One region of the Pantoea sp. X-Soil-TKNS-1211 genome, then DNA from elsewhere that is predicted to be linked to it. Evidence: predicted binding sites of a transcription regulator. Region 1 holds the regulator's gene; each other region holds the start of a gene.

Region 1 (10,367 bases):
ATCCTGCTGCATGGCACCGAATGCCGGCAGGTACATATCCGTAGCCAGAAAGCCCAGCATGCTGAGTAAAGCAAGATAAGGCAGAAATCCTTTTGATGACAACATGGTAATTCTCTTTAGACAGGTAAACGCGGGGGAGTGTAAAAGCGTGCGAGGGGCTTTGTGAAACGTTAATATTTGCGCAGTGCTATCAAAAAATTTGCAGGCAAAAACATGTGGTCTGAATACGCTCTTGAGGTGGTGGATGCTGTGGCTCGAACCGGTAGTTTCAGTGCGGCGGCGCAGGAGTTACACCGGGTGCCTTCTGCCATCAGCTATACGGTGCGCCAGCTCGAAACCTGGTTGGCTGTGCCGTTGTTCGAACGTCAGCATCGGGAAGTGGTGTTAACGGCGGCAGGAGAACATTTTGTACGTGAGGGGCGAAGTGTTATCAAAAAAATGCTGGCCACGCGGCGGCAGTGCCAACAATTGGCGAATGGCTGGCGTGGTCAGCTCAGTATTGCGGTGGATTGTATTGTGAAACCGCAGCGTACTCGTCAATTGGTCAAGGATTTCTATCGCCACTTTCCCGATATGGAGTTGATAATCAGCTATGAAGTGTTCAACGGCGTCTGGGATGCGCTGGCCGATGGGCGGGTCGATGTGGCAATTGGCGCCACCCAGGCGATCCCGGTTGGCGGTCGTTTCGCTTTTCAGGACATGGGGGCACTTAACTGGCGCTGTGTGGTCAGTCCCGATCATCCACTGGCGAAAAGTACCTTGTTGGACGAAGAGACCCTGAGAGCCTGGCCTTCTCTGGTGCTGGAAGACACCTCACGGGCGCTGCCGCGACGTATGACCTGGACATTGGATAATCAGCGCCGACTGGTGGTGCCGGAATGGGAAACTGGCCTCGACTGCTTGCTGGCTGGATTATGCGTTGGCATGGTGCCGGGCCATTTAGCCCGACCGTTGCTGGATAGCGGTGCCCTAACTGAGTTAGCGTTACCCACGCCGTTCCCGGATAGCCCTTGTTGTGTCAGCTGGTCAGAACAACGCAACTCACCGGCATTGAGCTGGTTGTTGACCTATCTTGGCGATGCCGAAACGCTCAACCAGGAATGGCTGAGCGAAACGGAGGCTTAGCGGCGGTAGTCGCGGAAGGGGCCATCCGCGACGGAACGACGTTCAATCAGCGTCGGCTGAACCTCAATGGTCTGCGGTTCTTCACGCTTGCTGGTAATGCGATCCAGCAGCATTTCCAGCGCTTTTTCCCCCAACTGGGCTTTGGGTTGATGCACGGTGGTTAACGCGGGAGTGAAATAGCGGGCGTTGCGCACGTTGTCATAACCGATCACCGAAATATCCTGTGGCACACGCAGGCCCATTTCATCTGCGGCACAAATCGCGCCCATAGCCATGATATCGCCGCCACAGAACACCGCAGTTGGGCGTTGTTTCTGATTGAGGATCTGCTGCATCGCCTGATAACCTGACTCCGGTTCGAAATCACCCTGCACAATCCACTCGGGGCGCGCAGTGATGCCTGCTTCGTTCAGCGCCTGCATGAATCCTGCATGACGGCCACCGCCGGTGTTGCGCTCCATTTGTCCAGGAATAGCACCGATGTCACGATGGCCACGCTCTATCAGGTAACGACCGGCAAGATAACCGCCCTGGAAGGCGTTATCCTGCACCGTATCAGTAAAGTCGCCACGCGATGCACCCCAGTCCATCACCACCATCGGGATGTTGCGATTTTCTTCCAGCATGGTCAGCAGGTCATCAGGGTATTCAGAACACATGACCAGCAGGCCATCGACGCGCTTCTGCGCCATCATTGACAGATACGCGCGCTGTTTTTGCAGATCGTTATGCGCATTGCCAAGGATCAGCGTGTAACCACGATCGAAACAATGGTTTTCCACTGCCTCGATAATTTCGGCGAAATAGGGGGCTTCACTGGAGGTGGCCAGCAGCCCCAGAGTTTTGGTGTGGTTAACTTTCAGGCTGCGCGCCACGGCGCTGGGCGAGTAATGCAGCTCTTTGATCGCTTCCCATACGGCGTTACGCGTCTCTTCCGCGACGAAACGCGTCTTGTTGATGACATGCGAAACCGTGGTGGTAGAGACACCGGCGCGTTTCGCCACATCTTTAATTGTTGCCATGAAAATGGTACTCCCGGGCTTATCGCAACTAACTGATAAGTATATTGTTAAACGTTTGCGTCTGCTAATGGTTTTGCGCCCCGATTTTCGGGGCAAATGGCGAAGAAAAAGACGTTAACACTCAGTCAATAACACTTTAACTTGCCGCAAACACAGCGTGCGCAAAAACTGTTGCGCAACGAAAGGCGGCGATTCTAGCAAGCTGGCGCGGATAACACGAGATTTTTGCCGGGGGGTGTGAGAAAATCACGATAACCCTTCAATTAATGTGACTAAGGAGTTGTGATGAGTACAGACCTGAAACTGGCGCTGTTTACCACCGTGGGCGCGCTGCTAATGATTATCGTATTCAGCTTCACCGCGATCCTTCATTAATAAAAAAGCCGGACCTGAAAATCAGTGTCCGGCTTCTTCTTTCGATCGGGTTGCTCTAGCGGATGGTCTTGGGCGTCATCATACGGCGTGCGCCGACATAGTGTTTCAACCAGTAATCCTCACCCAACGCACTGATTTGAATATCTTTACCGGTTCGTGGCGACTGAATAAATTTGCCGTTGCCAAGATAAACGCCAACATGATCGGCAGTACCACGATGATTAATGCGGAAGAACACTAAATCCCCTTTCTCCAGCATGTCACGCTTAATCGGTGCCGCATCACGCAGGTGGTACATTTCGTTCGCGGTGCGTGGGAATTTGTATTTGACCAGGTCCTTGTACGCATACCACACCAAACCACTGCAATCGAAACCGGTATGTGGTGAGGTGCCGCCCCACTGGTAAGGTTTGCCAATCTGCCCCATCAGTTTGTTCATCGCGGTCTCTCGCGCTTTCTGATAACGCTGACGATGAGAATTGCTCATCTTGATGGTGGTCAGATCGCGGTCATCGTCCAACTTCTCAGTTTTCTTTGCTACACGCTGATGACCATATTTTTTTGACGGCGATTTCAGCCGGGTCTTTTTACTCCGGGTTTTATGCAGCGCGGTTTCTGTTTTCGGCTGTTTTTTCAGCTTTAACTTCTGAACACTGGTGGCGAGGCGGGATTTCTTCGTGCTGGTTTTTACCGGGCGTCGTTTACGACGCTCATCTTCGCGCGCACTTTTCTTCTCAGCGTTATGCAAACTGGCATTGATGGGCGCATGCGGGGATGCAGAAGCCACATTAAAAAACAGTTGAGCGAAAGCCAGCATAAAAAGCGTAATGAGTAAACGCATAGTCCGGTTACAGGTTAAGCAGTCTGAAGTAACAGCCTGCGGCTATGTTAGAAAAATCTGATCAATGATCAGCGCCGAGATGATTCTAATCCAGTTTTTTTCCAAAAGGTAAGGCATTTTTCTATTAATCTGTTAGCAGACTTGATATGGGGCAAAAATGAGCGATTTCAGCTGGTTAACCCAGCAGAAATATTGCCAATTATTAATCGGTTCATGCTTATTCATGATATGGAAATGTTATGTGTGGTACTGGAACTTAACAAACATGGCGATTGATGTGCCTCGACTGCAAAATCCCGTTTTCAGTGCGGGGGTGAAGTCGCTACAATAAACAAACACGAAGTGAGGAATTAAGGAAGGCAATAATGAGTACTGTTGAGAAAATCCAGCGCCAGATCGCAGAAAACCCGATCCTGCTGTACATGAAAGGTTCGCCGAAACTGCCAAGCTGCGGTTTCTCTGCACAAGCGGTACAGGCTCTGTCTGCCTGTGGTGAGCGCTTCGCGTATGTTGATATCCTGCAAAACCCGGATATCCGTGCTGAGTTGCCAAAATACGCTAACTGGCCGACTTTCCCGCAGCTGTGGGTTGATGGCGAGCTGGTTGGTGGTTGCGACATCATCGTTGAGATGTTCCAGCGTGGTGAACTTCAGCCGCTGATTAAAGAAACTGCTGAGAAGCATAAAGAAGCAGAATAATGGCAAGGCCGACAATCGTCGGCCTTTCTTTTGGTCACTCGGCGGTGTCTTCTTCCGACAGATCGTCACTGTATGCCAGTGGCCAGCCACCCAGGCGCTTCCAGCGGTTCACCAGTTCACAAAACAGGATGGCAGTTTGTTCGGTGTCGTACAGGGCCGAATGCGCCTGAGTGCTATCAAAATCCATTCCTGCCGCCTTGCAGGCTTTTGCCAGCACGGTCTGCCCCAACACTAATCCACTTAATGCTGCGGTATCGAACGTCGCGAACGGATGAAAGGGATTGCGCTTCAGGCTGACGCGCTCAGCGGCAGCCATCAGGAAGTTATGATCGAAGGTCGCATTGTGCGCCACGATGATCGCACGGTTGCAATGGGTGTCTTTCATTCCTTTGCGCACCATCTTAAAAATGGCATGCAGCGCATCATATTCGCTCACCGCGCCACGCAGCGGGTTGCTGGGGTCAATCCCGGTAAACGCCAGGGCTTCCGGGTTAAGAATCGCGCCTTCAAAAGGTTCAACGTGGAAATGCAGCGTTTCGTCGCAATGCAGCCAGCCGTCATCATCCATCTTCAGGGTGGTGGCAGCGATTTCTAACAGGGCATCGGTTTTGGCATTAAAACCGGCAGTTTCGACGTCGATCACCACGGGATAAAAACCGCGAAAGCGTTGATGGAGAGCATTTAAGGCGTTCGATTCAGACATCAGGATCTCATAGCAATAATTGAGGCAGCGCGCATTATGGCAAAAATCGCGGGAGGGTGCAGCAGCAGAGGAGGGCCAGCCCGTAAAAGACCAGGCTGACCTGGCAAACAGCGTTAGTTGCCGATGCCGTGTCCGGCATGTTTGTTTTCGATCAGCTCGATTTTGTAGCCATCGGGATCTTCAACAAATGCAATGACCGTGGTGCCGCCTTTTACCGGACCGGCTTCACGCGTCACTTTGCCACCGGCATGACGGATTTGGTCACAGGTGGCAGCAACATCATCAACGCCCAGCGCGATATGACCGTACGCGTTACCAAGGTCATAGCTATCCACGCCCCAGTTGTAGGTCAGCTCAATCACCGCACCTTCGCTCTCTTCGGTGTAACCGACAAAAGCCAGCGTGTATTTGTATTCCGTGTTCTCGCTCTTGCGCAGCAGACGCATACCCAGCACTTGGGTATAAAACTCAATTGAACGTTCCAGATCGCCAACGCGTAACATAGTATGAAGTAAACGCATAACATCCTCTTTTAAAAAGCACAAAAGCTAAGTATAGCGAGTTAACGCTACGAAAAAACAGCGCTGCCGCACATTGGGGCGGCAGCGGGGTGATTTTACAGAGTAGGGTAGTCGGTATAGCCTTCGGCACCACCGCCGTAGAAACTTTCCGGGCGTTGTGGGTTAAGCGGCGCATCTTGTTGCAGGCGCGCAACCAGGTCCGGGTTGGCGATAAAATCGCGGCCAAACGCGACGGCATCGATCAGACCACGCTGAATCAGGTCATCTGCTTTCTCAACGCTATAGGCGCCGGCACCAATGATCACCCCGGGGAACAGCGCGCGCACTTTCTCACGGAAAGCATCGCTGTAGGGTTGGCCACCTGCCCAGTCCGGTTCTGACAGATGCAGATAAGCGATTTTACGTTTACCCAGCTCGGAGATGTACCACAGTGCAGCGGCTTCTTCATCCGGGCCGTTCTCCAGGTTCTGGAAAGCACCAATCGGTGAAATACGGATACCAATACGGTCAGCCGACCAGTTGGCAATCGCCGCATCTACCACTTCCAGCGCGAAACGACCGCGTTTGGCAATCGAGCCGCCATATTCATCGGTGCGCTGGTTGGATCCCGGCGCAAGGAACTGATGCATCAAATAACCATGGGCAGAGTGCAATTCCAGCAGGTCAAAATCTGCTTCGCGCGCATTAGCGGCAGCCTGACCGAAGTCTGCCACAATCTGTTGAATTTCTGCGATGCTCAACGCACGTGGCAGCGAGGTATCTTCACGATAGACGCTGCCATCGGTGTGGCGCAGTGAAGTACGTGTGCCTGCGGCCAGCGCGGAAGGTGCCACTGGAGGCAGGCCGTCTGGCTGCACGCTATTATGAGAGATGCGGCCGGTATGCCAGAGCTGAACCGCGCTATGTCCACCCGCACCATGAATGGCTTCGTTAATTGCTTTCCACGCGGCAATTTGCTGCTGAGTATGCAGCCCCGGTGCACCTGCATAACCTTTCGCCTGGAAAGAAATTTGCGTTGCTTCGGTGATGATCAACCCGGCGCTGGCCCGTTGCTGATAATACTCAGCCATCAGTGGCGTCGGGATATCGCCTGGCTCGATGCTGCGCAGACGCGTCAGCGGGGCCATAAAAACACGGTTAGGTACGGTAATCGCACCCACTTTCAGAGGGGAGAACAGCTGTTTACTCGCCATGTTTGACTCCTGTATTAGACCGGTCGTCTAGAAACTGCAGTTTTTAAAATCAGTGGCTATTCAGCCACTGTTCAATGGTTTCAAACGCCAGGCTGATTGGCCCTGGCTCTCGTGAAATTTTGCTTTGCAGGCTGGCACCCAGCCATAACAAATAACAGCGCTGTGCCAGCTGCTGCGGGGTTTGACCATAAGGCAGTGGCTGTCCTGCGGCCACTTCTTTCAGGCAGCGGGCGTAGGCGCCGATAACAGCATTCGCACCTTGTTGCAGCGCATCGCGCATCGGTTCCGACAAATCGCAGACTTCTGCAGAGAGTTTCACGCCCAGGCAACCCATAATATGGCCCTGTTCGATAAAAACGCTTTCAGCGCTGCGGAAATGTTGCAGGAACCGCTCGCGTGCTGTTGCGTCCGGTTGATTGAGCTGTCGGTCGATCATCTGCAAATGGTGCACAAAATAACGCTCCAGCAGGGCGACGCCAAAGGCTTCTTTCGAGCGGAAGTAGTGGTAAAACGAACCTTTCGGTACTTCCGCTAGCGCCAGCATCTCGCTGAGGCCCATGCCGGTAAAACCACGTTGCAGACACAGCTGCTCGCCAGTAGCGAGCAGATGTTCTCGGGTTTCGTTGCGTTGTTGAGTCTTGTTCATGGGCAGCAGATTAGTAGACCAGTCAGTCTAATACAATGCTTAACTGAGAGTCTGGCACGATCTGATCATATCCAGCTGAGGTTGATACTCGCCAGTCTGGATGTTGAACATGCCCAACAGGGTATGGAACAGGTTGTCTTGTGACACTGGTGTATCCCCCGCCTGCTGGCGTAAACAGCCCTGATTAATGTGGTACGCGTTGGCGTAACCGGGCGACATCCACAGCAGTAACGGAATATGCGTTTGCTGCGAAGGGGCGAACATATAAGGCGCACCGTGCAGATACATGCCATGTTCACCCAGCGACTCTCCGTGATCGGAGAGATACACCATCGCCACATTGAAACGATCACTCAGCGACTTCAGCTTGTCGATGGTACGACTCAGCATATCATCAGTGTAGAGCAGTGAATTATCATAAGTATTTACCAGTGCCTGATGGTCGCAGTCCTGAATCTGATTGCTATCACAGGTCGGGGTAAAACGTCTGAATTGGGCTGGATAGCGCTGATAATAAGCCGGACCGTGGCTACCCATCTGATGGAGTACGATGATGCCATCGTTATGTAAGCTACCGATATAATTATCCAGGTTATGCAGCAAAACATCGTCGAGACAAAAACCATCGTGGCAATACTGCGGCAGATTCCACATCGTCATGTCGGTATGTGGCACACGATCACAGGCCCCTTTGCAACCCCCATCATTTTCACGCCACAGCACACTGACCCCGGCATGCGCCAGCACATCGAGTAAGCCTTCCTGATGATGCGCAAGATTGGCGTCGTAATGCTCACGCGACATATTTGAGAACATACAGGGCACAGAGACGGCGGTTTCGGTGCCACAGGAACTGGCTTGCGGATAATAGATCACCTGCTGTTGTTTCAACTGCGGGTTAGTGTCTCGATTATAGCCACCGAGGGAAAAGTCCTCTGCACGACCGGTTTCCCCCACCACCAATATCACCAGGGTTTTCTTCTGTTCAGACGAAATCAACGGACCTTTACGCGCATCCTCGCCAATTTTTACCAGTTGCTGGTTGCCCTGAAGCCAACGTTGATCAACATAATGACCGGTGCCACTGACGATATTCGCCGGGGTAATCATTTTTACCAGGCCTTTATTGTTACGGACCAGCGAGGCGTAGTCTTTATAAAACAACACTGCCATCAGCAAAATGACCAGCAGCGCGCCAAGTGCACCGGCCAGACGTTGCAGCAGGCTCCACCACCAGCGTTGTCCGCCACGGATGCGCACACTACTGATGACCGCGACGGGCAGAATGCCCATCAGCAGCATCCAGATTGCCCATGTACGACTGATCAGTGCACCGGCTTCCTGGGCATTCGACTCGAAGACGTTTTCGATCATATTGGTGTCAATGACGGTGCCGAAACTGTGCATAAAGTAGTTGGCGGCGGCGCTGGTCAGTACCAGCACAATCAACAGCGGCTTACGGATAAATGGCCAGGCGATCAGACTAAAAATGAAGTAGAAGGCAGAAATCAGCACCACCGGAATACTGGCGGCAAACAGATAATCATGCAGTCGTTCGTAGCTAATAATCTGCCAGGCCCGCAGCAAAAACAGACCGTTTAAGATGATGGCAAAGAAGAAAGCAGCACTGAAATTAAACCAGCCACTGTGACACTGTAACTTATTCGGGGATTTCATGGAAACTCAATCATGGAACGGAATGGCGTCAGATTAGAGACAAAATATGAGGAAAACCTTAACGAAACCTCAATGCACGGCCAGGCCGTGCGACCTGTTTGGTAAGCAGCAGTAACCCTTGTGCTGATTAGGGGATTTATTGCGTGAAATGTAGACCGTGAGCGTTTACTCCTTGCACAATGTCACTAAGCTGTTATCAATATGCTGCAAACCCATGACGTCGGAGTTGAAGTGGCCGAACAACTTGAGTTTTTTCCCGTACCCAGTCCCTGTCGCGGTATTTGCCAGAGCGATGCGCGAGGTTATTGCCGTGGTTGCCTGCGCAGCCGGGAAGAGCGCTTTAACTGGATGCAATACAGCGATGCACAAAAGCGTGATGTGTTGCGCTTGTGTCGTCAGCGTTGGTTGCGTATCCAGCGCAGTCAAAAAAATGAGCAACCTGACGAACCGCAACAACCCTCACTGTTCTGACCGTCCCTTCAGGTTACTTTCCGTTATACTGCCGATTCATCATTGAGAATTGTGTTTAAGGGAGAGTTTTGATGCTACAACCGCAACAAATGGCCCCGCAGGGACCCCTGTTCTCGCCGTTGATTATGGGCTACTGGCGTCTGATGGATTGGGGGATGACCCCAGAACAATGTGCACAGTTTATTGAACACCATCTGGCGCTGGGCATCACCACCGTTGACCACGCCGACATCTATGGTGACTACCGTTGTGAAGCGGCGTTTGGTCATGCGCTGAAATTACGGCCGGGATTGCGCGAACAACTGCAAATTGTCACCAAGTGTGGCATTGCCACGCGCGCCAAACCGGAACACCACATCGGCCATTACATCACCGAAGCCCGACATATTTTGCACAGCGTAGAAAATTCGCTGCGCCATTTCGACACTGATTACCTTGATCTGTTATTGATTCACCGTCCCGATCCTCTGATGGATGCGGATGAAGTGGCTGAGGCCTTCCTTGCTTTACATCAGAGCGGCAAGGTGCGTCACTTCGGCGTATCCAATTTCACACCGACACAATTTACGTTGTTGCAGTCTCGACTGCCCTTTACGTTAGTGACTAACCAGTTAGAAATCTCTCCGCTGGAACAAACCACCTTGCTGGACGGTACGCTGGATCAATGTCAACAACTGCGTATGCGCCCAATGGCGTGGTCGTGCCTTGGTGGTGGTCGTATATTTAATGATCCGCATTACCAGCCACTGCGCGATGAACTCAATCTGGTGAAACAAGAAATCTCTGCCAGCAATATTGAACAAGTGGTTTATGCCTGGGTAATGAAACTGCCAAGTCGGCCACTGCCCATTATTGGTTCCGGCAAAACAGCCCGTGTCAGTGATGCCGTCGCGGGTTGTCAACTCACATTGGATCGCCAGCAGTGGTTCCGCATTCGTAAGGCTGCGCTGGGCTACGATGTGCCCTGACGCGTAAAAAAGTGTCAAAACACGGCAGGCAGGACAAAAAGCAGCCAGGCTTACAGGGAAGCTAACCATAAGGCGATATTATGAATAGAACCCTGATAACTGTTCTGGCGATGTTATGTATGGGCGT
Region 2 (10,367 bases), 250 kb from region 1:
TTAAAAACGTAATAAGCAGGGTGGGGGTTAGGATAATGTCTTGTAAATTAAGTTAATTTTCTTGCATTGATTAGCGAATTCAAAGAATTTAGTAATATTAAATAGGAATATGCCTGGAATTAGAAAAATTCAGGTCCATCAGACATAATGCTAATTGATAAGTTTTATTTTAATACATAACAACAGAATCCGGAGCATGCTGGAGAGAACCGTGGTGGAACGTGCAACAGGCTTAAGTATCAGTCATTATTTTCTGATTTTAATCTAATGAAACTCTAAGAATGATTGGTCTGAGAAAATGTGCCAGCTTGAATTAAAGCCGGTACAGTTTGAACAAAAAACTAACGGATAATGTCATGAATTAAGGTAAATTACAGTTTATGGGCAGGGGGACACAATATGTGTCCCGCGTCACATTAATAACGTGAAGGTTGACCTTCTGGTTGGGTTTTGAAACGACGATGTAGCCACATGTATTGTTCAGGGGCCAGCAAGACAGTTTCCTCAACCACTTTGTTCATGCAAATTGCAGTGTCGAGATCGTTTTCCAGCGAGAATCTTTCCCGGATATCCGGCATGATTTTTAATTCATAACCACGGCCATGGGGCAGACGACGTGCCAGAAACGGCACCACGCTGGGATTCGCCAGTCGGATCAGCATATGGGTGCCGGTGGTGGTGGCGGCCTCCTCAACGGCAAAAAACGGTGCAAACACGCTGCTACGCGGGCCATAGTCGTGATCCGGCGCATACCAGATGATGTCATTGTTTTTCATGGCGCGGATCATGCCCTTCAGATCCTTACGGTCGAGCATGCTTTTATTAGAGCGCATCCGGCCCCAGGTCTGTAGCCAGTCAATCAGCTTGTTGTCATTCGGACGATAAACGCCGATGCCGGGATTGTTCATGCCAAAGACTCGCGCGCCCAGTTCCAGGGTGAGAAAATGCATTCCGATAAGCAAAATGCCGCGTCCGGCAGCCAATGCGGAGTCGATATGCTCCAGACCGGTACAGTTGACCCATTTGCGAATGCGCCAGTCTGGCCAGAACCACGCTATACCGGTTTCGATCAGTCCCATGCCAACCGATTCAAAATTGTGTTTCACCATGGCATCGCGTTCACTGACTGGCATATCCGGAAAGCACAGCTCCAGATTACGCTGTGCAATTTTGACGCGACGCTTCAGGAAACGCCGGGCAATTCGACCTAAACCACAGCCGATAACGTATAAAACCGGGTAAGGCAGTAGCACCAGTAAATAGAGAAGTCCGATACCTAACCAGGTAAGCCAGTAGCGTGGATGAAGGAGCTCACGGGAAAATTGGGGAAGTTGAGTCATTGAAATGTCAGTATCCTGCGTCTTGTACCAGAGGTACCGGTTCCTGTTATTTGCCACTATTGTGCCATTTTTTCTCTCTGACTGAAATCAAGCATAGTCGCCCTGGTGCTGCCTGAATTCGTGCAATCGCATTAAAATATAATCACCGCACAAAAATGCGGCAAGTATCACCCTTACCGGATATTCACGGTAAAGGCTTTGCATTGTGTTGAATTCAGGTATCATGTGCGCGCTCATTTTTCCCCATTGCTAACAGGAACGAACACCATGCCAGTGTTACACAACCTTGTTTCCAATAAAGAGCTGAAGGCGCGCATGTTGGCTGAAACCGAGCCGCGTACTACAGTCTCTTTTTATAAATATTTCCAGATTGCCGATCCGCAAGCATTTCGTGATGCGCTGTACGTTGGGTTAACTAAACTCAAGGTATTTGGCCGTGTATATGTCGCCCATGAGGGCATTAACGCACAAATCAGCGTTCCTGCCAGCCAGTATGAAAGCATGAAGGCTTTTCTCTATGGCTTCGATCCGGCTCTAAACAATCTGCGCATGAACATCGCGCTGGATGATGATGGGAAATCTTTCTGGGTATTGCGCCTGAAAGTGCGCGATCGCATTGTTGCTGACGGTATTGACGACAGTAGTTTCGATGCCAGCGATGTCGGTAACTATCTGAAAGCCGCTGACGTCAATGCGATGCTGGACGATCCAGATGCAGTGTTTGTCGATATGCGTAACCACTATGAATTTGAAGTGGGACATTTTGATAACGCGCTTGAAGTGCCCGCGGATACGTTCCGCGATCAGCTGCCGATGGCCATCGACATGCTGAAAGATCAGAAAGATAAAAAGATCGTTATGTATTGTACTGGTGGCATTCGTTGCGAGAAAGCCAGTGCCTGGATGAAACACAACGGCTTTGATGATGTTTATCACATTGAAGGCGGCATCATTGAATACACTCGCCGCGCGCGTGAGCAGGGTTTACCGGTGCGTTTTAAAGGCAAAAACTTTGTCTTTGACGAGCGCATGGGCGAGCGTATTTCAGATGATGTGCTGTCGAACTGCCATCAATGCGGCGTACCTTGTGACACTCATACCAACTGCGTGAATGATGGCTGTCATCTGCTGTTTATTCAGTGCCCGAGTTGTGCTGAGAAGTTCCACAATTGTTGCAGCCCGATCTGCATGGAAGAGTCAAAATTGGCTCCAGAAGAGCAGCGTGCGCGTCGCGCCGGTCGCGAGAATGGCAACAAGGTCTTCAACAAATCGCGTGGTTTGCTGAATATGACGATGGCCATTCCGCTGCCAGAGAAGAAGTAATAGGGTGGCAGCCTGGCATGTTGCAGGCTGCCCACGCTTTACTGACGTACCCCTTCGACTGAAATAATCAATTCTGCTTTTTGTGACGCTGGCCCCAGGTCTTTGCTGATATTGAACTCTTTCAGGACGATTTCTCCATTGGCTTCAAAGCCAGCACGATAGCCTCCCCAGGGATCTTTCCCTTCACCGATCAAGCGCGCATCCAGCGTAATGGGTTTGGTCACGCCGTTGAGCGTCAGATCGCCGGTGATTTTATACGTGTTTCCCTCTTTCTTTACGGCGGTAGAACTAAAGGTGGCCTGCGGGAATTTGTCAGTATTGAGGAAGTCTGCACTGCGCAAGTGTTTATCACGCTCGGCATGGTTGGTATCCAGGCTATTGGTATTGAGGGTGACATTGACTTTATCGGCAGCTGGATTCGCTTCATCAAAGGTGAAACTGCCATCGAAATCCTTAAAGCTACCGTAGAGCCAGCTGTAGCCCAGATGTTGAATACGGAACTGAACGAAAGCGTGTTGTCCCTGTTTATCGAATTTGTAGTCTGCGGCGTTGGCCGTCAGGCTGGCAGCCAATAAACCAGCACCTGATAGCATCAGCAGGGTTTTCTTTAACATGTCACTTTTCCTTATCAGAGGTTAACGGGATGCGGCAACCCAGCATCCTTTGCAGCGTGATATCACGATCAATAAAGTGGTGTTTAAGCGCGGCAAGTCCGTGCAGTACCGAAAGCACGACCACCGTCCAGGCCAACCAGAGATGAATATCGCCAGCCACATCGGCTTGTGCAGCGGAACCGGCCATCAGTGCGGGGACATCGAACCAGCCAAATAGCGAAACCGGCTTACCGTCGGCAGTAGAGATCAGATAACCGCTGACTAAAATCGCCAGCAGCAAGCTGTATAACAGCCAGTGAGCGGCAATCGCCGCCAGCCTGACAGGGGTAGAGTAACTACTCAGCGGTGCGGGTGGCGGAGAGAGGAAGCGCCAAAACAAACGCAACAACAGGGCCATAAATAACAGGATGCCAATGCTTTTGTGAATCTCTGGCGCGCTGTGATACCAGTTGTCGTAGTACCCCAGCCCAACCATCCACAGCCCGAGCGCGAACATGCCATAAATGGCAAGCGCCATTAGCCAGTGTAATAAGATAGAGATCAAACCAAAATGCTGTGGAGAATTTCGCCACATGATCGGTGAATCCTGTACGGAAATAACTGGCAATTAGCATCCATATATTGAAATATAAAATCAATCACCCTTACTTTTCTATAAACTATGAAATAACTATTCGGGATTTGTGGTGGTATTTGCGTGGGGTGCTCAGAAATATTGAATAACTACGCAGAAAAACTGAGGTAATAAAACGTTAGAACTAATTACTACACCTTTTGCGCTGCGATTTAATCCAGAAATTAAATTTGTGTGAATTTATGTCAGGGAGTGTCAGTGTGGCCGCTACCGGAGAGGTAACGGCCAGGGGGGCGTCAGGCAAAACGCGACAGTGAGAAAGGGGAAATATCAAAGGAAAAAGGTTTGTTCTGGGCAAATTCGCTGGCTAATTCACCCAGTACGCTGGCGAATTTAAAACCGTGACCGCTTAGCCCGGTAATGATTAAGCGGTTTGGCTCACCCGGCAAGGTATCGATGATAAAGTCCTCATCAGGCGTATTGTCATAACTACAGGCTTCGCCATGCAAACAAACCCCAACACCTGGCAGAAACTGGCGCAAAAAGCTGAAGGCTTCGCTGCCATCGGCGGCGACAGCCCCAAACGGCTTGCGATCTGTTGGTGTCTGCATAACCTGACCGCCATCATGACGACCAACTTTGAGCGCATTATTATCAGCCGGGAAGCCATAAAAGTGGCTACCGTCGCTCATCTCGACGGTAAAGCCGGGAAATTGGTTGTTTTCACTGTAACGGCCATCCGCCTGATGCCAGGCAAACACTTTACGCACCGGTGTGACTGGTAAATCCGCCATCAGTTGGCTAACCCAGGTTCCGGCACTGACCAGCAGCTTACGGGCGTGAAACGAGCCTTCACTGGTGGTCACCTGTTGCAGATCACCATCCCGACCGATTTCCGTCACCGGACAGTTAAACAGTTGGGCGCAGCCCGCTTTTTCCGCCAGCGTTACCCAACTGCGTACCGCCTCCTCGCATTTAAGAAAGCCGGAATTCGGTTCGAACACCCCAATGTAGCCATCAGGCACAGCAAATTGTGGCCAGCGTTTGCGGACTTCATCCGCCTGCAAAATTTGCACATCCAGTTGCCAGACGCGTGCACTGTCGATGACGTTTTGAATAAACGTTGAGGTAATGGGGGCGAGATTGAGAATGCCGCTACGGTGCATAATCCGCACGCCACTCTGGCGCTCCAGATCATCCCAAAGAGTCTGTGCGCGTAGTACCAGCGGAACGTAACGTTCGCCTTCGCCGTAGGCGTGGCGGATTAAACGGGTTTCTCCGTGATGGGTGCCCTGAGAATGGGGAGGGTGGGCGCTATCGATCATTAATACCGAGAGGCCTGCCTGAGTTGCATAGTACCCGGCGGCGGCACCAACTGACCCACTGCCAACCACAATCAGATCATAAACCATGTGACATCACTCCTGAAAAACGACGAACTTTTTCAGCAGCATATCAAAAGAGCGCGCTCATGAAAAAGGCACCCTTGAGGGTGCCCCTTACACGCGATGAAAGAAATTAATGCTTTTGATTATCGCGTAGGTATTGCTCGGTAGACTCAATTTTCGCAATGCCAGCTTCGAGTATCGAGATAAACTGTCGGGCCACATCGGTGGTCAGCCAGTAGGTAGGGCCAACATCAGCTTCTTCTTCTTTCTGATCCTGCGATGATAGCGAGTGCAGGCGAATCATCATGGCGTCATAGCTGTCAACGGTGCTAATGTCCCATCCCACTAATGGATGAGTCTGGATGACGTCTTTATTTCTGTCCATTATAACCTCCTTTTAACTCGTTAAACGAAGTGCTTCTTGAGGTTCAATGCGGCTGTTCTTGCACAAGCGAGATAATTATAACATGAAACGAACGGTACAATAGTTAAAAAATGTGGTGATGAAAAAAAACACAAAATAAATGCTTTTGAGATGCGTCTTTTTAAAAATAATAATACGCCCACGTGTGTGGGTGTTTTTCGCGCGACCAATAGCCGACGCTAAAGAGATTATCGGCAGCAATGCCGGCTGGCTTTAGGAAAACTCTTGAGCCGATCAAAACTGTGAAGTTAGCCCTGCTCCTGGCCCTGGGCGGTACCTACGCACTTGTGAATCTCTTCAGCCAGACGGGCAAACTGCTGCTGTAACTGCTCGTCATGGTTCTGGTTTTGCGCTTCGAGCGTCAGATTGTGGACCAGCAACTGGCTGGCGCGATCGTCGAGACAGAAGGTCAAATTGGCAAAGGCATTTTCCAGCACGGTTAAGCGGCGCTGCTGCTCGCTGATTAATGCCAGTAGCTCGCCAAACGTCATTGCCTCTTCCGGTTTATCGTGAGTCATCTAAAACGTCTCCTGTAAGCATGACGCAGTGCAAGAATGGGGGGATTAAAAATGATTTTAGATGCAGAGGCTATGTCTGGCGAGGCGGAAATAAAACAAAAAAGCCGGGTGGCGAAACCCGGCAAAAACTGCGCAGTGGCGGTTAATCGGTAATAAACCAGTCGTCAGCACTTTCCCAGGTTTCCTGCAAAATATCGCTGATGCGTTCGCGATTTTCTTTGCAACCACCAAACACGCTGAGTTGATTGCCGCTGGCATAGCGGACTTTGACATGATGTTCATCGTCTGGGAAATCACGGGAGATGCGGCGGGTAAGTTCTGCGCTTAACGCATCCAGTGCGCCCGCAGGAAGGGGCTGAGTTTTTGCAACGGTAATTTCAACACGCATAAACGCCTCCGAAATAATATACTGTTTATTTGTACAGTATAATTATCCCGAAGGCAAGCGACAAAAATATCAGCCGATGACACGCCAGTTAAGTGTCTCACCGGCGAGGAATGGCACCAGCGTATCATCGGCGACCGCAACGGTCTGTTCAACAGTCCACGGCTCACGCACCAACGTCAGCGTCCCTTCATTCAGCGGTAAGCCATAGAAGTTCGGCCCGTTTTCGGAACAGAATGCTTCAAAGTGCTGCAACGCTCCCAGTTCTTCAAACACCGTGGCATAAGCCGGTAAGGACGTGGGAGCATTGAATACCCCGGCGCACCCGCAGCTGGCTTCTTTCAGATGACGCAAATGCGGTGCAGTGTCCGTGCCAAGGAACACGCGACGGTTGCCGCTGGCCACCAATTTACGCAGCGCCTCCTGGTGGATATTCCGTTTCAGGATCGGCAGACAATACAGGTGAGGGCGCACGCCGCCAACCAGCATATGGTTACGGTTAAACATCAGATGCTGTGGTGTGATCGTCGCACCCAACAGCTCATTCCCGGCAGCGAGATACTCAGCGGCTTCTTTAGTAGTGATATGCTCCATCACCACTTTCAGGCCAGGGAATTGCTGACGCAATGGCTCCAGCACGGTTTCGATAAAACGTGCTTCCCGGTCAAAAATATCGATGTGGGAATCGGTCACCTCACCGTGTACCAGCATCGGCATACCGATCTGCTGCATGCGTTCCAGCACGCGCGCAATGGAGGCGATATTGGTTACGCCATGGCTGGAGTTGGTAGTGGCGTGGGCCGGATACAGTTTTGCGGCAGTAAACACGCCAGCACGGAAGCCTTGTTCAACCTCATCGGGATCGAGAGAATCGGTAAGGTAGCAGGTCATCAGCGGTGTAAAGGCATGTTCTGCGGGCAGCGCGGCCAGAATACGATCGCGATAGGCCATCGCCGCAGCAACGCTGGTGACTGGCGGAACCAGGTTTGGCATGACAATCGCACGACCATTTACCGCACTGGTGTAAGGCAACACGGCCTGAAGCATCGCGCCATCACGCAGATGGATATGCCAGTCGTCAGGGCGGCGAATCGTGATTTGCTGGGGTTGGGCTGTCATTCAAAAGGCTCCGGCTAGGTAGAAAACGAAAGGCACGTTTAGGCCGGGGAGTAATCATAAGGATGTGGGCAACCGTTTGCACGGGATTTTATTCATGTTGCGTAGCGGCGCGATTTATCGCGCGGGTTTTACCCCAAACAGCGCGATAAATCGCGCCGCTACGTATCCGTGCAAAGGAATTAGTCAGTGAACGGTATCACCAACTGACCCGGTTTCACTTCCAGGCCTTTGGCGAATTTTTTCGCCAGCGCTTCGCCTTTGCTACGATCTTCGCTCAGCACATACGCGGGTTTCTCATCAAAGTAACGTTTGAGCGACTCATTGAGATAGGGCGTCAGCGTTTTCATGATCGACGCCATTTTCTCCGGCTGCACCTGGGCATCAACAATCTCCAGATCCTTCAGGTAAATCGCACCCTGTTGCGCATTGAATACCGGTTGTGCCTTCATTTTTAACTGCATTTCAGCTTGTTGCGGGCCGAATAAAGAGCTGACGTTAATATTGGCTTTACCTGATAGCGTAATTTTACCCGGTTCTTCGCGGCCAATTTGGCTGGTCAAATCAGTCAGCACAATATGCGCATTCACCAGTCCCGAGACACCCACATCTTTCTCGAAATTGTTGTGTTTTTGCAGTGCCTGATTCACTTCCTGTTCACTGATGGTGTATTGCGTCAATTGATTACAGCCGGCCAGCAGCACGGCAAAAAGCAGGGCTATAAGCCCCGGAAAAGCCTTCTTCATACTTTCCTCATCCTGAATGATACGGCAAACGTGCCATAGCCTGCCTGAATCAGGGACGAGTGTCACCAGGAGAGAGATGAGAAACGTCGCAACGTTTCTCATCACAACGGTCAGGCAGCTATAGATGAGAGCAGATTGACCTGCGTTTGTTTCGCCATATTGTCCCGATAGGCAGCCACACGGCTCGGCCAGTCGATACCGGCAACCAGGGTCAGCGAGCGTAACAACGGAAACAAATTGATATCATCTTCTGAGAGTTCGCCGTTGACCGCATTGGGTTTGACAATCAGTTTATCCAACTGACGGAGATCATCATTGATGTTTTTAATCAGTCCTGGCGCATGCTTGCGCAGTTCGCCGAAGTCGCCGATATTGGCCTGTTTTTTCTCACGAAAATAGTTGCGGGCTTCCGGTGTAGCGAACTCGGCAAAAGCCGCGTCAGCGATGCGTGGCAGCAGGAGCTTATTCACGTAACTATTTACATGACGCAGCCAGTCAGAGATGGCGGGATTGGCTTTGCCATTCAGTAAGGTTTCGCCATCCTGCTTATCCACCAGGCGAACAATATCCATACTCTCTGGCATGGCGCTACCATCGGCTTTTTGCAGGATGGGGGCCATCTTTTGACCAATGAGTTTTTTCGGTGTGTTCTCGTCGTCGTTTAGCATCACAACCAGTTCAATGGGCAGATTTTTCAGGCCAAAAATCATGCGCGCTTTGACGCAGAAAGGGCAGTGATCGTAGATGTAGAGTTTCATCCTGTTTCTCCTCGGTTCCCAAGGGTGACTGACGTCACCCTTTTTACAGACGTGCGGGAAGTATGGGAGAGAAATCAGCTGCTGTACAACGCCGGGGCCACCGCGCGGGGTTGAAATTGCCACCACAGCGCCAGCAGCGTCACACAGCCCACCGCGCTAAGCAACATCCACGGCAATTCCGGCAGCGCCAGTTGCTGGCCGACATCAAACATCCAGCCACCGCCGGAGTAGCCAATCAGACCGCCGATTGCAAGCCCAAGACGACTGAAGCCCATATAACTACCGCGGGCGCGCGAACTGGCGAGCGAGGCGCTGAGCGTTTCTCGCGCCGGTTCGGCAATGATGGAGCCGAGATAGAACACGGCGATCAGGAAAAACAGCGCCGGTAGGGTACTGGCCAGTCCCACCGGTAACAAACTGATGGTCATCAAAAACAGACCTGCCATCAGACGCGTCTCCAGCCGGAAGCGTTTTTCGCTCCAGCGCGCCAACGGGTAGAGCAGGCTCAGCGAGAGCAGCGCTTCAATGGTGTACATCCATTTCACCGCAGCCGGTGCGCCAGCGACCTGATTCACCATCACCGGCAACATCAGCATCACCTGGACGGCGAGAATGTAGTAACCGGTCAGCGTCAGTACATACAGGCGAAAACGTTTGTCCTGCCAGACGCGCTGCATGCCTTCGCGCATCGCGATACGTTCGGTGGAAATGCGCCAGGCGGGTAACCAGATAGCATTGAATAATGCCGCGCTGACGAACACCGCCGCGCCCACCCAGCACACCAGGCGGAAATCCCACGCCAGTAACCAACTGCCAATCAGTGCGCCCAGCACCGCTCCTGCGCTGTCCTGCATCATCAACAGGGAAAAGAAGCGGCCGCGCTCACGGGCGCGCACCAGTTTTACCACCATCGCGCTGCGTGGTGGGTCGAACAGCGTTCCGCCTAAGCCAGATAACAGGCAGGCCAGCCACAGCAACCAGGGTTGATGCGCCAGCGCCATACAGGCAAAGCCTGCGGCACGCATCAGCATGCCGGTGACGATCAGGGGGCGTGCGCCGAAGCGGTCAGCGATGGCTCCACCAAAAATACCCAAGCCTTGCTGCACAAACTGACGCAGGCCGAGTGCAATCCCGACCATCAGCGCGGCCCAGCCGAGTTGTTCAACGAAGTGAATAGAGAT
Region 3 (10,367 bases), 770 kb from region 1:
GCAGTTACAATCCACACCATATTGATGAACTCAATTTGTTGCGTCAGGCGCGTCAGGTGGGTTTCACCCTTGACGAATGTCGCGAGCTGGTGACGTTATTTAACGATCCTGCCCGCCATAGCGCTGATGTGAAAGCGCGCACCTTACAGAAAGCGGATGAGATCGCGGCCCATATTGAGGAATTGCACGCCATGCGAGCGCGTTTACTGGCGCTGGCTGAAGCCTGCCCGGGCGATGATGGCGCGGAGTGCCCCATCATTAATCATCTGGCAGGTTGCTGTCATCAGGCAGCCGGAAAGCGTGGCTGAATCATCAGCGTAATGCCGACCACGTCGGTGACGGTCACCTGCGTCCCGGCGGGCAAATCGCTTTCTGCCTGCACGCGCCAGCTGCTGTCGCCAATGCGCACATGGCCGGTGCCATCTTTCAGGGCGTTTTCCAGCGTGAAGTGCTGCCCGATCATTTGTGTGCCGCGCTGATTCAGCACATTGGGTTGCTGCGAGGCTTCGCGATAGCGCATCCAGCGATACCAGAAATATACGCACAGCAGCGTTAGCGCCGCGAACAGCAAGCCCTGATTGGTCCACGAGAAGGGAAATAACCACTCGATAAGGCCCACCAGCACCGCTGCCAGCCCGCTCCACAGCAGATAGCCACTGGTGCCGAGCATCTCAGCGGCCAACAACAGGCCGCCCAGCGTCAGCCAGAACCAATGCGGATGGGCAATCATCTCCATCAGGATCACGGTTTGCGCTCCCGGCCGCTCTCTTTCAGCAGCTCACTGATCCCGGCTACGGAACCGAGCAGGCTGGTGGCATCCAGCGGCATCATGACGACCTTGCTGTTATTGGCTTCACCAATTTTCTGTAAGGCATCGGTATATTTCTGTGCCACAAAATAGTTCACGGCCTGGATATCCCCAGCGGCGATCGCTTCAGACACCATACGTGTCGCATTAGCTTCGGCTTGTGCCTCACGTTCACGCGCTTCGGCGTGCAGGAACGCCGCAGTCCGTTCCCCCTCTGCTTTCAGGATTTGTGACTGCTTTTCCCCTTCTGCACGCAAAATCGCCGCCTGGCGTACCCCTTCTGCCGTCAGAATATCGGCTCGTTTGGTACGTTCGGCTTTCATCTGCGCGTTCATCGCAGCGATCAATTCCTGCGGCGGGCGCACGTCGCGGATTTCGATACGGGTGATTTTCACGCCCCAGGGGTTGGTCGCTTCGTCGACAATATGCAGCAGACGAGTATTGATGTTATCGCGCTGTGACAGCATCTCATCCAGCTCCATGCCGCCCAGTACGGTACGGATATTGGTCATGGTGAGATTGAGGATTGCCAGCTCAAGGTTACTGACTTCATACGCCGTTCGAGCTGCATCGATCACCTGCAAAAAGCAGACGGCATCGATCGTGACGTTGGCGTTATCTTTGGAGATCACTTCCTGGGAGGGGATGTCGAGAACTCGCTCCATCATATTGACCTTGCGGCCAATGCGATCCATGAAGGGGACGACTAAGGTCAGACCGGGTTGCAGTGTGCGGGTATAGCGTCCAAAGCGCTCCACCGTCCACTGATAACCCTGTGGCACAATTTTTACTCCGGCCCATACGGTCACCAACGCGAGTACGATGATGACCGGCATCACTGTTAACATACAACCTCCTGATTGTCAGATTGCAGGCCGAGTCGCTTCGGCCTGTTTTACCCTCTGTATTGTCAGTACAGCAACGAGTAGAGCTGGCGACGAAAGCGTGCAGCCAGCGCATCGCCGGTGCCCAGTGCCGCCAGAATTTCCTGCAACATTTTACGCACCTGACCGTCACCGGCATTGAGGTCGCTTTTCAGAAAACTAAACAGCAATTCAAGCGCTTCTTCGTTACGACCAACCTGATGCAGCTGTAACGAAAGTTTAGCAGCCAGCTCCGCGTTCGCGGGGTCCTGCGCCAGTTGTTCCTGCAATTGCTGAATTTCCGGGGTGTCGGCCGCCTTTTTCAGCAGTTCGATTTGTGCCACCAGACTCTGATAACGGGTGTCCTGATCCTGCAACGGCACCACATTTAACACCGCTTCCGCTTCATCGCTGCGGTTCAGGGTGATCAGTACTTCCGCCAGCAGAAAGCCAATTTCGCTGGCCTGGTTGCTGAGCTGCCAGGCGTCTTTCAGCAGCGGCAGTGCATCCAGCGGTTTACCTTCTTCCATCAGGGCTATGGCCTGCTGGGCTTTCAATTCTTCTTCACGCGGCAGCACTTTTTGCAGCAGGGCGCGAATCGCCTCTTCCGGCTGCGGCCCCTGGAAGCCATCGACCGGTTGGCCATTCTGGAACAGATACACCGTCGGGATAGATCGCAATCCAAATTGAGAAGCCACCATCTGCTCTTTATCGCAATCCAGTTTCGCCAGAATAAACTGACCGGCGTATTCCTGGGCCAGATGCTCCAGCACCGGCGTCAGTTGCTGGCAGTGCTGGCTACGATCGGACCAGAAATAGAACAGCACCGGCAATTGCATGGATTGTTCCAGCGTCTGATGCAGATTGGATTCGTTGATGTCGATAATCAAAGCGTGTGACATGAATGCGTCTCTTTGCTGAAAGTGTGTTGAGAATATGGGGGCAAGCAGCCCGGCTTCAAGTTCAAATCAGGCTTGCAGCCTATTTGCTGCGCAAAATGCGATCCAGCATCCAGCCTGGCAGCAACCGTTTTAACAGGCTCATGGCCCAGGCCACCAGCGTCACCGGATAACGCAGACGCGGATGCGGACTTTCCAGCGCATGGCGCAGCTTCGGTAAAATCGCCTCAGGAGGCAGGGAAAAATGCGCGGCTATGCCAGGGTTACGCACCGGTTTGTCGCTTTCCCCCTGATGGACGTTTTCCGTGAAGCGGGTATGGATCGGCCCCGGTTCAATCAGGCTGACACGCACACCAGTGCTGCGCAATTCCATACGCAGCGCATCGCTCCAGGCTTCGATCGCATATTTACTGGCGGCGTAAGCGCCGCGTCCTGGTGTGGAGATCAACCCCAGGACGGAACTGGTATTAATAATACGCCCATTGCCGCTGGCTTGCAGTGCGGGCAGCAGGCGCATGGTCAGTTGATGTGTGCCAAAGAAGTTGGTCGAAAATTGCTGTTCGAGCTGTTGGCGCGACAGGCTGGCAAGCGGCCCGTAAATACCAAAACCGGCGTTGTTGAACAGACCGTGGAGACGATTTTCCGTCAGCGCAATCACCTGATCTGCTGCGGCCTCGACGCTGGTTGGATCGTCCAGATCAAGCGCAATGCCGATAAAGCCGAGCGCATTCATTCGTGCAACATCTTCCGCCCGACGGCAGGCAGCGATCACGCGGTAGCCACGCATCAGCAGATCATTGGCGGCCACCAGGCCGATACCGCTGGAGCAGCCGGTGATAAGAATGGTTTTTTGCATAACTTTACCTGTTAAAAATCACGCGCCTGCGTTAATCATGCTTTACTAGCGGAGCCAGTTCCTGCGCCATCACACCGGCGATAAAGGGCTGCGCATCCGGATTAGGGTGAATACCATCCTGCTGCATCCATTCCGGTTTCAGATACACCTGCTCCATAAAGAAGGGCACCAGAGGAATGTTGTACTGCTGTGCCAGCTGCGGATAAATCGCGCTAAACGCCTGCGTATAACGACGCCCATAATTTGCCGGTAAACGAATTTGCATCAGCAGCGGCTGCGCCTTTGCCGCTTTCACATCGTCGATGATTTTGCTCAGGTCCTGAGCGATATTTTGCGGTGGAAAGCCACGCAGGCCGTCGTTACCGCCCAATTCGATTAACACCCAACGCGGTTGATGCTGTTTTAATAACGCCGGTAAACGCGCCAGCCCCTGTCCGGCAGTATCGCCACTGATGCTGGCGTTAATAATTCTGGGCTGCTGTTGCCACTCTTTATTCAACAGATATGGCCAGGCAACGTTCGCGGACATGCGGTAACCGGCACTCAGGCTATCGCCCAGCACCAGCAGCGTATCGGCCGCAGCAAGACGTGACACCAGCAGAAGCAATAACCACAGGAAGGAATAATGCCAGCGGAAAACATTGTTGAAGTTCATCATCTTACTAAGTCCGTCGGTCAGGGAGAGCATCAGCTGACCATCCTTACCGGAGTTGAGCTGCTTGTCAAACCCGCCCAGACCATTGCGCTGATTGGCGAGTCTGGCTCGGGCAAATCCACCCTGTTGGGCATCCTTGCCGGGCTGGACGATGGCAGCAGCGGTGAAGTGCATCTGCTGGGCGAACCGTTACATGCGATGGATGAGGAGCAGCGTGCGGCGCTGCGCGCGCGGGAAGTCGGCTTTGTCTTTCAATCCTTTATGCTGGTGCCTACGCTGAATGCGCTGGAAAACGTCCAGCTACCCGCGTTACTGCGCGGCGTCAGCGATCGCGAAAGCCGCGATCAAGCGGTGGAATTACTGACGCAGCTCGGCTTAAAAGCGCGTCTGCACCATCTTCCTGCCCAGCTTTCCGGTGGCGAACAGCAGCGGGTAGCGCTGGCACGCGCCTTTAATGGTCGTCCCGGCCTCTTATTTGCCGATGAACCGACCGGCAACCTGGACCGTCAGACTGGTGATCGCATCGCCGATCTGCTGTTCTCCCTCAACCGTGATTTTGCCACCACGTTGATCCTGGTGACGCATGATGAACAACTGGCGGCGCGTTGCGATCGTCGTTTGCGGTTGCGTGACGGTAAATTGTGGGAGGAGTCATGATTTGGCGTTGGTTCTGGCGTGAGTGGCGTTCGCCCTCGCTGTTGATCGTCTGGCTGGCCCTGACGCTGGCGGTGGCCTGCGTACTGGCATTGGGGTCGATCAGCGATCGGATGGAAAAAGGGTTAAGCCAGCAAAGTCGTGACTTTATGGCCGGGGACCGTACCCTACGCAGCAGCGCGCCAGTGCCGGATGCCTGGTTGGCGCAGGCACGGCAAGAGGGGTTAGCGGTCAGTCGCCAGTTGAGTTTTATGACCATGACCTTTGCCCAGGAAACGCCGCAACTGGCGGATGTGAAAGCGGTGGATGATGCGTATCCGATGTTTGGCACCCTGCAAACCGATCCGCCCGGCCTGCGTCCCAGGGCCGGGACGGTACTGGCGGCCCCCCGGCTGCTGGCACTGCTGAACCTGAAAACCGGCGATGAGATTGACGTGGGCGATACCACGCTACGTATCGCTGGTGAGGTGATTCAGGAACCTGACGCAGGTTTTAATCCCTTCCAAACCGCGCCGCGTCTGCTGATGAACCTGGCAGATGTGGAGAAAACCGGCGCGATCCAGCCGGGCAGTCGCCTGAGCTGGCGCTACAAATTCTCGGGCGATCCGGCCCCGCTGGCGCGCTACGATAGCTGGATTCAGCCGCAGCTCAAGGCGGATCAACGCTGGATTAGCGTGGAAAACTCAGAAGATGCATTGGGACGATCGATGCAACGCGCGCAACAATTTTTATTGTTGTCAGCCTTGCTGACTTTGCTGTTGGCGATCGCGGCCGTGGCGGTGGCGATGAGCCACTATTGCCGCAGCCGCTATGATTTGGTGGCGGTGCTGAAAACCCTTGGCGCAACACGCAAGGTGCTGCAACGGTTGATTATCGGCCAGTGGCTGGCGGTGCTGCTGTTGGCGTCGGTGGCGGGTAGCGTGCTGGGGCAGGGGATAGAAATCATCCTGCTGGTGATGCTGAAACCGGTGCTGCCTGCGGCGCTACCGGCGGCCAGCTTCTGGCCGTGGTTGTGGTCGCTGGGGGCGATGTTTGTTATCTCGCTGCTGGTGGGGCTGCGTCCTTATCGGTTATTGCTGGCAACCCAGCCGTTGCGCGTACTGCGTCGCGATGCGGTTGCGGATGTCTGGCCGCTGCGTTTTTATCTGCCGGTGATGGCGCTGGTGGTGATTGGCTTGCTGGCGCTGTTGATGGGGGGCAGCAAAATGCTGTGGGCGCTGCTGGCGGGCGTGGTGATGCTGGCAATGTTGCTGGCGTTACTGGGCTGGGGCACTTTGCTGCTGTTACGACGGCTGGTGGTGCGCAACCTCGCGCTGCGGCTGGCGATCAACCGTCTGCTGCGGCAACCGGCGATGACGCTCAGTCAACTGGCGGCGTTTTCACTCTCCTTTATGTTGCTGGCGTTGCTACTGGTGATGCGTGGCGATTTGCTTGATCGCTGGCAGCAACAGTTGCCACCTGATAGTCCCAACTATTTTTTGCTGAATATGACGCAGGAACAGGTGCCACAGGTACGTGATTTCCTGCAATCACATCGGATCAAAGCGGAGACCTTCTATCCCATTATCCGCGCCCGTCTGACTCAGCTCAATGGTAAAGATGCCGATCCGAATATGGATAACGCCCTGAATCGTGAGCTGAATCTGACCTGGCAGGCGGATCGTCCGGATCACAATCCGTTGGTGGCGGGGAGTTGGCCGCCGCGAACCGGGGAAGTCTCGATGGAGACCGAGCTGGCGGATCGTCTGGGGGTGAAGCTGGGTGACACCTTAACCTTCAGCGGCGATACCCAGCAGTTCAGCGCCAAAATTACCAGCCTGCGTAAAGTGGACTGGGAAAGCCTGCGGCCCAATTTCTTCTTTATCTTCCCTCCGGGGGCGCTGGATGACCAGCCGCAAACCTGGTTGACCAGCTTCCGCATGGAGAGTAATCCGGCATTATTGGCACAGCTGAACCGGGCGTTCCCAACCCTGAGTTTGCTGGATATTGGCAGCATGATGCGGCAGATCGGTCAGGTGCTGGCGCAAGTTAGCCAGGCGCTGGAGATTATGGTGGTGCTGGTAACGATTTGCGGCGTTCTGTTGTTGCTGGCACAGATTCAGGTCGGGATGCGCCAACGGCGTCAGGAGCTGGTCGTTTATCGCACGTTGGGGGCGAGCAAACGGCTGCTGCGTGGAACCCTGTGGTGTGAGTTCGCCTTGCTGGGCGTGGTGTCTGGCGTTGCGGCGGCACTGGGCGCGGAAGCCGCGCTGTGGGGTCTGCAACGGAAGATCTTTGATTTTCCGTGGGAACCGGACTGGAGTCTTTGGCTGGCGCTGCCGATCACCGGGGCGGTGCTGCTGTCGCTGTGCGGCGGCTGGCTGGGGGTGCGTTTGCTGAAAGGGAAAGCGTTGTTCAGGCGGTTTGAAGCGGCGTGATAGGGTTCCGTCGCGAACGTAATGGAGGTCGCCATTGCTGGCGACCTTTTAATTACAGCTTTTCAACGGCCCAGGCGATACCGCTCGCATACTCTGACGGCAGCAACGGCATCAGCGCGTTCAACGCGGCGGCCAGACGAACCTGGTCGCAATCGGTCAGATTGAGGTGGCCGACTTTACGTCCCGGACGTACCTCTTTCTCGTACCAATGCAGATGCACCAGCGGCTGATTAAGCCACGCCAGATTCACATCCGTACCAATCAGATTGACCATTACCGATGGCGCATACACCACCGGCTGCGGTAGCGGTAAACCCAGCACCGCACGCAGATGCAGCTCGAACTGGCTAATGGAAGCACCATTCTGCGTCCAGTGTCCGCTGTTGTGGACACGCGGTGCCAGTTCGTTGATCAGCAGGCCCTGCGGTGTAACAAAGCACTCCATCGCCATCACACCGACGTAGTTCAACTCATGCATGATCGCGCTGAGCATCGCTTCGGCCTGTTGCTGCTGCGCCGCATCGGCCTGCGGGAACGCCACGCTGGTGCGCAGAATACCGTCCTGATGCAGGTTATGGGTCAGCGGATAGAAAACCGTGCTGCCATCCTGCCCACGTGCGCCAACCAGCGACACTTCGCCGCTGAAGTTGATGCCCTGTTCAACGATGCATTCGCCGTAGCACTCATCCGGCAGGGTATCGGTTTCATTGGCGCGCAGACGCCACTGGCCGCGCCCGTCATAACCACCGGTACGGCGTTTAACGATGGCCAGTTCGCCGAGCGAGTTGAACACCTGCGGCCATTCGCTTTTATCCGCCAGCAATTGCCACGGGGCGGTGGCGAGATTCAGCTGATCGAGCAGCTGTTTTTGTGTCAGGCGATCGGCCAGACGCGGGAAAATATCGCGATTCACAAAGGCCGGATGGCTTGCCAGCTCACGCGTCAGCGCGGTTTCCGGCCAGCGTTCAATCTCCGCCGTGATCACGCTTTGCGCGATCGGTAGCGCAGAAGGTTCTGCATCCAATCCGACCGGGTAGACGGCGATGCCCAGCGGTTCACCCGCCTGGCGCAGCATACGGCCTAACTGACCATTTCCCAGTACGCAAACCGGCTTCATGCATCCCCCCGCGGGTCCGGGTTGTTCAGTACTTCGTCAGTCTGGGTCTGACGCCAGTTCGCCAGGCGAGTCGCCAGCGCGCTGTCGTGAATTGCCAGAATCTGCGCCGCCAGCAGGGCAGCATTGGCGGCACCGGCTTTACCGATTGCCAGCGTACCTACCGGGATACCGCGCGGCATCTGCACGATGGAGTAGAGGCTGTCGACACCGCTCAATGCAGCGCTTTGTACCGGCACGCCCAGCACCGGCACCAGGGTTTTGGCGGCCAGCATGCCCGGCAGATGGGCGGCACCGCCAGCACCGGCGATAATCACCTGGTAACCATTTTGCGCGGCGTTTTCGGCGAAGCTGAACAGTTTGTCGGGCGTACGGTGAGCAGAGACCACTTCCACGTGGAAGGGGACATCCAGGCTGTTAAGAATTTCCTCGGCGAACTGCATGGTAGCCCAGTCACTTTTGGAACCCATGACGATGGCGATACGAGCCGGGGCGGCGTTGGATGACATGCGGTCAACTCCTGTGAATATACAAACGAACCTGGCCGGGCGGGCAGGTGAAGAAGGGCACAGAGAATAGCATGAGATGGCAGCAAGGAAAACGGTTGCGTGGCCGGAAAACGGGCAAGATTGCCCGTTAATCAGAACGGGAATTCGATTAGCTGCACGCCAGCGGCATCGACCTGAATCATCGACCCCTGATGATGCCAGGCACCGAGCACCACGCGTTGGGCATTTTCACCCTGCAAAACAAAATCATGAATCGCCGGACGATGGGTGTGGCCGTGGATCAGCAGTCGTACGTGCTGGCGCGTCATCGCATCCATCACCGCCTGTTGATTCACATCCATAATGCTCAGCGATTTATGCTGATTGGCCTGTTTGCTGTTGGCGCGCATTTTGGCAGCGATACGCATGCGTAGCCTGAGCGGTAAGGCGAGGAACAGCTTTTGCAGCCAGCGCTGATGCACTTTGGCGCGAAAGCGTTGATAGCCTTCATCATCGGTGCACAGGGTATCGCCATGCATAATCAGCAGCCGCTTGTCGTGCAGGGTTAACACCTGTTCTTCCGGCAGCAACGTCATGCCGCTGGCACGTGCAAAGCGCTGGCCGAGCAGAAAATCGCGATTACCGTGGATAAAGAATTTCGGCACCGGCAGAGCCTGAAGCGCGTCGGCGATTTGTTGATGTAATGGATTGGGATCGTCATCGCCAATCCAGGCTTCGAACAGATCGCCAAGGATGTAAAGCGCATCGCATTGCTGCGCTTCCCGCTGCAAAAAATGCAGAAAACCGGCAGTGATTGCCGGTTCCTCTTCACACAGATGAAGATCTGCGATAAACAGCGTGCGCGACATTACTCGCTAACGGTCACTTTCTGGATGATCACGTCATCTTTCGGCACGTCCTGGTGCATGCCGCTGCGGCCAGTGGCCACTGCTTTGATTTTGTCGACCACGTCCAGGCCTTCAACCACTTCAGCGAACACGCAGTAACCCCAGCCTTGCAGGCTTTCGTCACGGAAGTTCAGGAAGTCGTTGTCTGCTACGTTAATGAAGAACTGCGCGGTAGCGGAGTGCGGAGCCTGAGTACGTGCCATCGCCAGGGTGCCACGGGTGTTTTTCAGGCCGTTGTTGGCTTCATTACGGATGTCTTCTTTGGTGGCTTTCTGCTTCATGCCCGGCTCAAAGCCGCCGCCCTGAATCATAAAGCCGTTGATCACACGGTGGAAAATGGTGTTGTCGTAGAAACCTTCACGACAGTAATCCAGGAAGTTCTTTACGGTTGCCGGCGCTTTGTCATCGAAGGTTTTAATTACGATATCGCCGTGGTTCGTCTGGAAGGTGACCATCATTCTCGTCCTGTAAAGGTTGTCGTCGGTGTCAATTGCCGCGCCTGCCTCAGAGCAGCGGGCATTTTTGTAGAGGCATCTTATATCACAAATTGTGATGACGCGTCAGCAAGGCAGCGGCAGTTGATATGCTGGCGTCGCGCTGAAGTAAAAAATACGGCACAATACGCAGCTAGCCTGGAAAGGCCATTCCCGCACACGTTAAATACGGAACCGTTCAATGCTAAAGATTTATAACACCCTGACGCGA

Evidence for each region. The regulator PurR, encoded in region 1, represses purine synthesis genes. The targets are predictions, from matches to a motif close to CANGCAAACGTTTGCNTG.
Region 2: a site for PurR is predicted at 7,751-7,768, ahead of pyrC (dihydroorotase). Genes of this name have one in related genera too.
Region 3: a site for PurR is predicted at 8,860-8,877, ahead of purE (5-(carboxyamino)imidazole ribonucleotide mutase). Genes of this name have one in related genera too.

What each region holds. Positions count from the first base shown of each region.
Region 1 is NZ_AP035953.1:1,965,042-1,975,408, forward strand. It holds gene punC (purine nucleoside transporter PunC) at 1-105, opposite strand, end outside; gene punR (DNA-binding transcriptional activator PunR) at 214-1,125, shown strand; gene purR (HTH-type transcriptional repressor PurR) at 1,122-2,147, opposite strand; gene cydH (cytochrome bd-I oxidase subunit CydH) at 2,433-2,522, shown strand; gene AC6I8W_RS09455 (C40 family peptidase) at 2,578-3,363, opposite strand; gene AC6I8W_RS09460 (Grx4 family monothiol glutaredoxin) at 3,726-4,061, shown strand; gene rnt (ribonuclease T) at 4,096-4,764, opposite strand; gene gloA (lactoylglutathione lyase) at 4,878-5,285, opposite strand; gene AC6I8W_RS09475 (alkene reductase) at 5,381-6,478, opposite strand; gene AC6I8W_RS09480 (TetR/AcrR family transcriptional regulator) at 6,528-7,124, opposite strand; gene eptA (phosphoethanolamine transferase EptA) at 7,164-8,801, opposite strand; gene AC6I8W_RS09490 (DUF1289 domain-containing protein) at 9,033-9,272, shown strand; gene AC6I8W_RS09495 (aldo/keto reductase) at 9,344-10,240, shown strand; gene sodC (superoxide dismutase [Cu-Zn] SodC) at 10,321-10,367, shown strand, end outside.
Region 2 is NZ_AP035953.1:1,719,950-1,730,316, forward strand. It holds gene AC6I8W_RS08230 (Kdo(2)-lipid IV(A) acyltransferase) at 417-1,340, opposite strand; gene trhO (oxygen-dependent tRNA uridine(34) hydroxylase TrhO) at 1,608-2,663, shown strand; gene AC6I8W_RS08240 (YceI family protein) at 2,702-3,277, opposite strand; gene AC6I8W_RS08245 (cytochrome b) at 3,279-3,854, opposite strand; gene solA (N-methyl-L-tryptophan oxidase) at 4,148-5,263, opposite strand; gene bssS (biofilm formation regulator BssS) at 5,370-5,624, opposite strand; gene AC6I8W_RS08260 (hypothetical protein) at 5,912-6,181, opposite strand; gene dinI (DNA damage-inducible protein I) at 6,324-6,569, opposite strand; gene pyrC (dihydroorotase) at 6,639-7,685, opposite strand; gene AC6I8W_RS08275 (lipoprotein) at 7,865-8,428, opposite strand; gene grxB (glutaredoxin 2) at 8,539-9,186, opposite strand; gene mdtH (multidrug efflux MFS transporter MdtH) at 9,261-10,367, opposite strand, start outside.
Region 3 is NZ_AP035953.1:1,192,357-1,202,723, forward strand. It holds gene cueR (Cu(I)-responsive transcriptional regulator) at 1-308, shown strand, start outside; gene AC6I8W_RS05590 (NfeD family protein) at 284-742, opposite strand; gene AC6I8W_RS05595 (SPFH domain-containing protein) at 742-1,656, opposite strand; gene AC6I8W_RS05600 (tetratricopeptide repeat protein) at 1,719-2,573, opposite strand; gene AC6I8W_RS05605 (SDR family oxidoreductase) at 2,653-3,426, opposite strand; gene tesA (multifunctional acyl-CoA thioesterase I/protease I/lysophospholipase L1) at 3,458-4,084, opposite strand; gene ybbA (putative ABC transporter ATP-binding protein YbbA) at 4,052-4,738, shown strand; gene ybbP (putative ABC transporter permease subunit YbbP) at 4,735-7,152, shown strand; gene purK (5-(carboxyamino)imidazole ribonucleotide synthase) at 7,205-8,269, opposite strand; gene purE (5-(carboxyamino)imidazole ribonucleotide mutase) at 8,266-8,775, opposite strand; gene AC6I8W_RS05635 (UDP-2,3-diacylglucosamine diphosphatase) at 8,907-9,623, opposite strand; gene ppiB (peptidylprolyl isomerase B) at 9,623-10,117, opposite strand; gene cysS (cysteine--tRNA ligase) at 10,338-10,367, shown strand, end outside.